3 regions of the Clostridium sp. 001 genome follow, and region 2 is predicted to be linked to each of the others. Evidence: riboswitches for the same ligand, from Rfam matches in the RefSeq annotation. Region 2 holds a riboswitch; each other region holds the start of a gene.

Region 1 (3,288 bases), 1.1 Mb from region 2:
TAGGAGGACTTCATTCAGCTGAATGTATATTATATTCAGTAGACTTTAATGAAATAGAAATTCTTCAACATCAAAATAAGTGGAAGGAATTATCAAATATAATGGTTAATGCTGCTCAAAGTCTTAAAAAAGGCGGTGCTGATTTTATCATAATATGTACTAATACAATGCATAAACTAGCTCCTGATATAGAAAGCAAAGCTGGAATCAAGGTTTTACATATAGCAGAAGCTACAGGTAAAAAAATAATTGAAAAACATATAAAAACTGTAGGACTCCTTGGAACAAAATTTACTATGGAAGAGGATTTTTATAAAAAAGTTTTGAAAGATAAATTCAATATAAACGTAAGTATTCCAGATGAAGATGATAGAGAAGTTATTCACCAAATCATATACAATGAATTATGTAAAGGTGTAATAAAAAATTCATCAAAAGAAAAGTATAAGCAAATAATAAACAAGCTGCATTTAAATGGTGCTGAAGGAATAGTTCTTGGCTGTACCGAAATACCTCTTTTGATACAACAAAAAGACGTAGATATTCCAATATTTGATACAACAACAATCCATGCTGTTTCTGCTGTTAAGTTTGCTTTAAAGTAAATAAACTAAAGAAATACTTTATACTATAACTGATATTCTAATATAAGGACAGCAGCAAAAGTAATTAACTGCTGTTCTTATATTAATTTTAATACCTATGCCATCCTATTATAAAATAAAACGCCTTTTATTTTTATAACAAACATTATTTACTATATTTTTTAAACAAATCATCAAGAGCCTCTCTTAAAAGAAATGCTTCAGTTCTATCTGTTGACTTAGAAAGTCTAGAAAGTCTATCAAGTTGTGTTTTTGTAAAATAGTTAGACTTTAAAACCATACTTTCTGCTTCAGAAAGACATATTCTATTTTTGCCCAGTTCTTTAGCCCTAAACAAAGCACTATCTGCTACTCTAAAAAGTTCAACTACATTCTTAGCATCTCTTGGATAACTTGCAATTCCAAAGCTTAAAGTAAAATAAATATCTTCTGTTTTCATATTATCACTTATGTCAAATGTATTATCTGATAAATACCTCCTTATTTCCTCTAATTGCATAAATCCCCTTTCAGCACCTTGTTTTGCAAGTAATATATTAAATTCATCACCATGTCTATAAATACTATCTTCAGGTAACAAATTATTATTTAAAATTAATATAAGCTTTTCTATTACTTTATCTGCAATATCATTTCCATATAAATTATTTATATTTTTAAAATTGTCAATATCTGCAATTACAATACTAAAAGGGCCTTCATTTTTTGATATCAACTCCTCCATTCTAGATACAATATACTCTTTAGAAACAAGCTCCCTATTCATCAAAACAACCTCCATATATGATCTTTAATTAATTTATTTATTACACTTCAGTATTAGTATTTTATGATTAAAATTAATTTTTCAAATATATAATACTATAATTCCATCTATAATTATAATTTCAAATCTAAAACTATTCCAGTAAAAAATATATTTAATTTAGTATATATTTGAATTTAGTATAGTAACATATATACATTGACATATATATGTTACTATGATATACTTATATACATAATTTAAAATATTGATAATGCTTAATCACTTTGAGCGGGAGAACCAATTTTTGGGGTGAATCTTATCCACGTGATAGGTAGGGTTAATTTCTTCGATCCGAATCCGTCAGCTAATCTCGTAATCATTGAAGGGAAGTTTCAATATATAATATATATTTTGTACTTTTTTTACTATAAATATAATTAGTAGATTTAATAAGTTGCATTTTACTTCTCTGCAACTTATTATTTTTTGCAGTGATTAAGCATCATCTTACAAATCACGAACTTTTGAAAGGAGTTTTTTAACTTGCAAAGAAACTATAAAGACATACCATTATGGAGAAATACTTCCCCAGACGAATGGAACAGTTGGGAATGGCAAATTTCTAATAGAATTACGACATTAGAAGAATTAGAACAAGTTGTAAATCTTACTAATCAAGAGAAAGATGGTGTACAAGCAAGTCTGAAGAAATTACGAATGGCAATAACACCCTATTATGCTACATTAATTGACCCTAATGACTATAATTGTCCAATTAGAAGACAGGCAATTCCGACAATTTATGAGACAGAAATTTCTAAATGTGACAGCAATGATCCATTACATGAAACTCTTGATTCACCAGTTCCAGGATTGACACATAGATATCCAGACAGAGTCCTTCTACTTATTACCCAACAATGTTCTATGTACTGCAGACATTGTACAAGAAGACGTTTTGCAGGACATACTGATAAAACTTTGTCAACCAGTAATTTGATAAGAGCTTTCAAATATATAAAAGCTCATAAAGAAGTACGTGATGTATTAATATCTGGTGGAGACGCACTATGTGTTTCAGATGAAAAATTAGAATTTATATTAAAAGAATTAAGTAAAATAGATCACATTGAAGTGATAAGAATTGGTACAAGAGTTCCTGTTGTTATGCCTCAAAGGATAACTTCTAAACTATGCAATATTATAAAAAAATATCATCCAGTTTGGATTAATACACAATTTAATCATCCAAATGAAATAACCAAGGACTCAATATTAGCTTGTAATATGCTTGCTGACGCTGGAATTCCTCTTGGAAATCAATCTGTACTTCTAAAAAATATAAATGACTGCCCATACATTATGAAAAGCCTTGTACAAAAATTAGTAGCTAATAGAATAAGACCTTATTATATATATCAATGCGATTTATCTGAAGGAATAGAACATTTTAGAACACCTGTATCCGCTGGTATCGAAATTATGGAATTATTACGTGGACATACTTCTGGATTTGCAGTTCCCACTTTTGTAATTGATGCCCCTGGAGGAGGCGGTAAAATACCTATTAATCCTCAATATGTAGTTTCTCAATCACCTGACAAACTAATTCTTAGAAACTATGAAGGAGTATTGTGCACCTACACGGAGCCTTCTGATAAATCCCATAAATGTAAACATTGCGGAATATGTGATAAATTTAAAAATTATGAGTCTAAAGGGCTGGAAAAACTTTTTAGAAATGAAAAAACTTGCTTAATTCCAAAAGATAATTTTAGAATGAGAAGGAGGGAAATAAATAGTGCTCATAAATAGACCTAAATCTGATTATGATTACCATACCAAAATAGATGAAAATGATATATATGTTGATCATACTAATAATCGTGTAAAAATAATTAATTTTAATAATATATCACTGCAAAGCGTAAAACA
Region 2 (3,288 bases):
CAGTTTTAATTCATCAAGTTGTACCTTTATCCACAAATTTTCATTATTTAATATACTTATGTTATCAGGGCTTTTCTTTACTTCTACAGGTATATTATTTTCCCCTTTTTTCATAACATAAGCATTTAAATCTGATTGTAATTTAAAATCTGATGGTTTTACTGAGTATACATTGGAAGCATTACCCTTTATTAAAAGAGATATATTAGCGGATTGATTATCTATTTGTACAAGTTTTGATTGAGCAAGTGCATCTTTATTCACTATAGTAACAGGTACCACAATCTTTCTTTCCCTCATAGGATCTTCTACGTTGAATATGTACAACCATAAAATAAATGACGCTATTACGCAGCATATTTTTACTAGGATTTGGTCCCTTTTATTTTTTCTTTCCACCCAATCACCCTCTCTCTCCATGTACTCTTTTTCTGAAATCTATTTTTCATTATATTTATAAGAACTTTTTTCAACCTATCCTTTGTATAATTCCTTGTAATCCTTCCATTCATGGCAAGAGAAATAGTACCAGTCTCTTCTGAAACCACTATGATAAGTGCATCAGAATTCTCTGATATACCAATTGCAGCCCTATGTCTCGTGCCTAACTTTTTGTTTAAATCGTTATTACTAGTAAGCGGCAAAAAACACCCTGCTGAAACTATTCTATTATTTCTTATTACAGTTGCACCGTCATGCAGTGGAGTATTTACTACAAATATATTTTCTAGAAGTGCAGATGATACCAAAGCATCTATCTTAGTACCAGTATTTATTATATCTCCAAGCCCAGTAACTTGTTCTATTACAATAAGTGCCCCTGTTTTGCTTTCAGATAAATTACCTACTGAATTTGCAATTTCTGTTATAACCTTTTCCATAGTCTCTTCGTCCTCTAAAATATGTTTATCATTAAAAGCGGTTCTTCCTAACTGTTCCAGTGCCCGACGAATTTCCGGCTGAAATATAATAACAATAGAAAGGACGCCTATGGTCAAGGTCTTGGTAAGTATCCAATTGAGCATAGTTAAATTAAAAAAGCTGCTTATTGGTATAAGAAATATTATGAGTACAATTCCCTTTAAAAGCTGTTCAGCTCTAGTTTCTTTTATAAGCATGTATCCTTTATAGAGTATATATGATACTACTAATATATCCATAACGGAAGATATACTTATATTTCTTATTGAATTAGCTGTCATTTGCAATAATTCCACCCATCTCACCACCCTGTCAATAAATATATATTTAAATTATACACTATTTGATATTGTTTATATCACGTAATAGATTATTTTATAAAATTTTAATAAAATACATTTTTATCGTATTTTATTTTTTTATATGGGTACAATATCATTAGCCTAAGTTTTACTAAAAACGCGGGGAAACCAGTAACATTGGGGTGAATCGTATTTACGTAGGTTATGCCTTTACCGAACCCGTCAGCTAACCCCGTCGGTAATAAGGAGAGGATTAGATTGAAAAAAATTTTTTGTTTAATACTTTTTTCTTTGCTGTTACTTATTCCTTTTTCTAAAGTAACTGCAAAGAATTTCGACAGTACCAGTTCCAATTTATTTAATGGTCAAGAAGAAGTCGTGCAAGTGTTTAATTACTCTGATCAAAAGATATATATAACTCAAAATGATGTTGATTTAATGGCCAAAGTTGTTTATGCTGAAAGCAATTCAGAACCCTTTGAAGGCCAGGTAGCAGTAGCTTCCGTAATACTAAACCGATTAAAATACCCTGAGTTTCCAAAGACAGTAGAAGGTGTTATAAAACAAAGGGGTGCTTTTTCCTGTGTCAAAAATGGTACTATAAATGCATCTCCAAATGAAAGCAGTTATAGTGCAGTTTCTCAGGCTCTAAAGGGTATAGATCCTTCAGGTAAATCTATTTTCTTTTATAATCCCCAAATAGCCACATCTCAATGGATGAAAAACATAGATAAAAGAAATATGAGAACTATAGGGCATCATGTATTTTTTGTAGCTAATTGAAAAAGCTCCCCTTATCTTTTTTTAAAAGATGAGGGGGCTTTTTTAATTAATTTTTATCAATGTAAAAGACAGCATTTAGTGCTGCTACCTGTCCCTGTCCTGCGGCTTTCATATACTGATAAGGTTTCCCCACACAATCTCCTGCTGCAAAACAACCTTCAATATTTGTCTTCATATTCATATCTACTTTTATGTGTCCATTTTCCATAATAAGTCCTGGTACCAATTTATCTGGCGCTATACTATCCTTTAAAACAAATACTCCATCTGTAACTATTTCCTTGCTTTTCAAAATTACCTTTTCTACTTTATTTCCTCCAGATATCTCCACTACCTTATCTCTTACTATTTCTACATTTTCATTTAAATTTAAGCTTTCTCTATACATTGGTATATAGTATGTTTTTTTAGCCAGTTCATTTACATAATTGGCTTCTGCTTCAGCTTCTTTATTATATCCTATTATAGTAACGATCTTCCCTCTATAAAGAGGGGCATCACAGGTAGCACAATATCCAACTCCCCTGCCTAGGAATTCTTCTTCTCCTTTTAATGCTTTTGTATATTCAATGCCAGTTGCCAATATGACTGCACTTGCTTCATACATTTTTTCATTTACAGCAATACCAAAATATTGTCCCATAGCATATATAGTATTTATTCTTTCATAAGTTATATCTATCCCCATGTTTGCCACATGGTGCTGAAATCTATCTTTTAACTGTATTCCTGTTATATCAGGAAGCCCTAGGTAATTATCTATTTTAGGTGCTTTTATCAATTTACCACTGAGCTCGCTGCTTCCAAAAATAATTATGTTCTTATTTCTTATTTTCGCATTAATTGCTGCTGACAGTCCCGCAGGACCACTGCCTACTATAGCAATATCATATCTATTACTCATAACTACCACCTCCAGTTTTTGTTTTCTAATTCCATAGTTAAAATGACAAATTAACTAAATTGTCAATTTGCCATTTTAACACGTAAACAGAGTTTAAACTATATATGTTTTTCCAAAGCATCTTTTATTGCATCTTTTGGTCTGAATCCAACAAATTTATCTACCATATTTCCGTTTTTAAATACCATTACAGTTGGAATACTTGCAATTTTAAATTGCGCTGCTGTAACAGGATTCTCATCTACATTTAACTTAAAGAATTTTGCTTTTCCCGACAACTCATCTGAAACTTCTTCTATTACAGGAGAAAGCATTTTACATGGTCCACACCATGAAGCCCAGAAATCTACAACTACAGGAGTAGGTGCATTTTCAATT
Region 3 (3,288 bases), 740 kb from region 2:
ATCTCCATATCTAATATTTTTTGCATTTGAAAAGGCATCAGTTTCGTGGGGAACAATTAGAACCTGGCAGTTATGGGATTTACCAAGCTTCGTAAGCTCATTTACCCTGCAGCTTTTAGAACAATTTCCACACAAGAAACCATCTTTGACCTTTTTTCTCTTGCATACCCCTTCCGGTTTCAAGCAAATGCAAGCAGGCAGGAGTACTTTTCTTTCCTTTGTCTTAACAAATAACTTTCTAAATGCATTACTTAATATCTCTGCTCCAACCATATTTAGATGGTACTCAACTTCCTTCCTACCACAGAAAACATTATCCTCTCTTATTCCATAGGACCTATAGTTGGTGTTTAAAAATTTCTGTACATTTGGAGTATATAATCCAAGTACCTCCATAGATCTTTTTTCAAACCACAGTGATATTTTAAAGGCACGCTTGTTTACTTTTATAATATATTCTTCACTGTTATTTTTTAAAAATAGCAGCCATGTGTTCATTCTCCTGCACTCATACTTGAATTCCCCTGAAGCAATTAACCAGAGTAGTAATTTTTCAAAGTCACTTTCATCATAAGACACAGAAGAAGGCTCTACTTCTTTCTTTAAAAGATATTTACAAGCAAGCCTTCCCCTTAAATTGTCCACACTTTTCCTTAAAAATTTTGATTTTGTCCTCAAATTAAATAGAAGTTTTAAAACATTCAAGGACATTCTATCTGCATTTAAAGCTTTTGTTATATAGGTTTTCCATAGAACTCCAATGATTAGAAATTCAAGTTCATACTCTTCTCTACTTCTAAGTTCTTCTATACTATTATTCTTAATAAAATTTATAAAATCTTCTATTATATTATTTGCTTCGATTTCAATTTTTTCGATAACTTCATTTGAAAAATTGGATATACATTTGTAATATTCATTTGAATTTTTAGATTCATCTCTAAGAAAATAGGTTATACAATTTTCCATAATATTCTCCTATTTAATCACTTTTGAATTTTTGTTATATAACTATTTGTTATATAACTATATTATCACTTTTAATAAGGAGAAGTTATGTTATCAATTTTCATATATAGAACTTTTTTAATTAATAGTTAAGAATGAAGAATTAATAGTTAATGTGGATTTTTTTCCGTTACACTACCAAAAATCTTTAATTAAGCTTTTCACCACTCGTTTCGCTAAAACGAAACATTGTTGATTTATATAAATTTAAAGATTTTTTGCGATAGCTAAAAATCATCCTTCACTATTAATTTTTCATTATTAATTCTTAACTTGCAAAGCTTTGCTTCGCAATATTTTTAAACTGCGAAAGTTGAGTTATGTTTCAAGCAATTGATAGTGTAAAATTGAAAGTTTATGTCAATAGTCCCATCTATTTAATATGGATATGTTCTGGAAATACTGTTAGAATAGCAAACATAGACAAGCCTAAATCTCAAGAATGAGATGCGGGGGATAATTATTTTTTTGGGGTTAATCTTTTTTACTAAAAAGTAGGGGTATCCCAATCCCGAACCCGTCAACTAACCTCGTAGGCAAAATTAAGGGGGATCTATATTTATGAATTTTAAAAAAATCAGGACAATGTTATTTGCCGCATTTCTGTGCACATTATCTTTTACCCAAGTACATGCAGCTAGTTACACTGTAAAACCTGGTGACTCCTTATTTAAAATAGGAGTATTATTTAAAACAAATGCAACTACAATCATTAATGATAATAGTTTAAGTGGAAATAGCATATATCCAGGTCAAGCTCTATATGTTAATTCAAAGACTTATACTGTACAAGCCTCTGACACACTTTACTTGATAGCAAAAAAATTTGGAATATCTCTTGACACTTTAATTGCTGCCAATAGTAATGTAAGCAGTTATATTTACCCTGGACAAGTATTAAACATTCCTGCAGGTTATGTTTTTAATGTAACAACCTCTCCAAAATATATAATTTCCTGTACTGACAGCGAGGTAGATTTGCTTGCAAGACTTGTAACTGCTGAAGCAGAAAGTGAACCTTATACTGCTAAAGTAGCCGTAGCCGCTGCAGTTATAAATAGAGTTCAAAGTTCTCAGTTTCCATCTACACTAAAAGATGTAATATACCAAGTATCCTATGGATATTATCAATTTACTCCAGTATTAAATGGATGGATAAACAAGCCTGCTTCTGATAGTTCTAGAAAGGCTGCTTTAGAAGCATTATATGGTTCTGATCCAACAAAAGGAGCTATTTATTATTTTGATGATTCCACTACAAATAGTTGGCTCTGGTCAAAGCCCATTGCTTTAAGAGTTGGAAAACTGGTATTCACATACTAGAATTTCTAGATTGAAAGTCCACTTATACCAGTTCATATGCTGACAAATTTCATCATACTAAAAACTTTTTATCCGATGACTACTCGCTCTAATACTCCCACTTCTTCTGAAAGTGGGAGTAAAGAGCGACTACGTCCCTGGATAACGATTTCTAAGCATAAGGTGGAGTTAAAACTCAACCTTATGCCAAGAACTCTGTTTATAAGTCTAAAGTTCGGTATTTTGAAAATCTAAAGAAGCTTATATAAACTCGTACCTCAGACATATATAAGCTTCTAAGGTTTTCTAAAATACCTCACTAAGACTTATAAAAAAAGTTTTTAAGTGTGCTTCAATTTTGTCAGCATTATTTTCGGGTATAAGTTCAAATTTCAAACTAGAATACCTCAATATAAATAGTAAAATTTAAAACCCAATTAGCACTTTAGAAAGGCTGCATTCTAGAATTAACGATTTATAGATCGTAAAGTTTAAAGCTAAATCTATAATTACTCAAAATTACTAATTATAAATCTTAGTTGAATTTATAACTTTATCATTTAAATCAAACTGGCAATTTGGATAAACTTAATTATAGAGTTAAGTATCTATATGTAGATTCACAACTTAAAAATCGACTTATACGTAGGCATATTTTTACAATAATGAAGCTCTTTTAAATATTTTGTATATAAGTCTTGGAAAAAATTCTTAAAATTTTAGAACTTTTGAATTGTCTGAGGTACGAGTTTTCAAAAGTCCTTAGATTTTCTAGAATTTTTTGCTTAGACTTATCAAAATATTTAACGAGCTAAAGTTTGTAAAAAATATCCAGAGTATAAGTCGATTTTTTGTTTAGAAACTCTATTCTAGAGATATTTCTTTGCAAGTTTATCAAAACTGTCTAAAGACTTTTCTATTTTATCATAAGAAATGCAATATGAAAGTCTAAAGTGACCAGGACATTTAAAGGATGAA

The links. A riboswitch is a leader RNA that binds a small molecule or an ion and turns the genes downstream of it on or off. The one in region 2 is predicted to bind cyclic di-AMP.
Region 1: linked by a shared signal. The riboswitch ahead of ablA (lysine 2,3-aminomutase) and the one ahead of B5S50_RS09650 (cell wall hydrolase) in region 2 are both predicted to bind cyclic di-AMP.
Region 3: linked by a shared signal. The riboswitch ahead of B5S50_RS13305 (LysM peptidoglycan-binding domain-containing protein) and the one ahead of B5S50_RS09650 (cell wall hydrolase) in region 2 are both predicted to bind cyclic di-AMP.

Annotation. Positions count from the first base shown of each region.
Region 1 covers NZ_CP020473.1:1,031,584-1,034,871, forward strand. Annotated here, with positions in the region: gene B5S50_RS04600 (aspartate/glutamate racemase family protein) at 1-605, shown strand, start outside; gene B5S50_RS04605 (GGDEF domain-containing protein) at 751-1,371, opposite strand; cyclic di-AMP (ydaO/yuaA leader) riboswitch at 1,616-1,747, shown strand; gene ablA (lysine 2,3-aminomutase) at 1,897-3,168, shown strand; gene ablB (putative beta-lysine N-acetyltransferase) at 3,155-3,288, shown strand, end outside.
Region 2 covers NZ_CP020473.1:2,106,072-2,109,359, forward strand. Annotated here, with positions in the region: gene B5S50_RS09640 (YbbR-like domain-containing protein) at 1-399, opposite strand, end outside; gene cdaA (diadenylate cyclase CdaA) at 366-1,217, opposite strand; cyclic di-AMP (ydaO/yuaA leader) riboswitch at 1,352-1,479, shown strand; gene B5S50_RS09650 (cell wall hydrolase) at 1,482-2,006, shown strand; gene B5S50_RS09655 (NAD(P)/FAD-dependent oxidoreductase) at 2,053-2,910, opposite strand; gene trxA (thioredoxin) at 3,009-3,288, opposite strand, start outside.
Region 3 covers NZ_CP020473.1:2,842,929-2,846,216, reverse strand. Annotated here, with positions in the region: gene B5S50_RS13310 (DUF116 domain-containing protein) at 1-969, opposite strand, end outside; cyclic di-AMP (ydaO/yuaA leader) riboswitch at 1,425-1,562, shown strand; gene B5S50_RS13305 (LysM peptidoglycan-binding domain-containing protein) at 1,570-2,331, shown strand; gene B5S50_RS13300 (pyridoxal phosphate-dependent aminotransferase) at 3,180-3,288, opposite strand, start outside.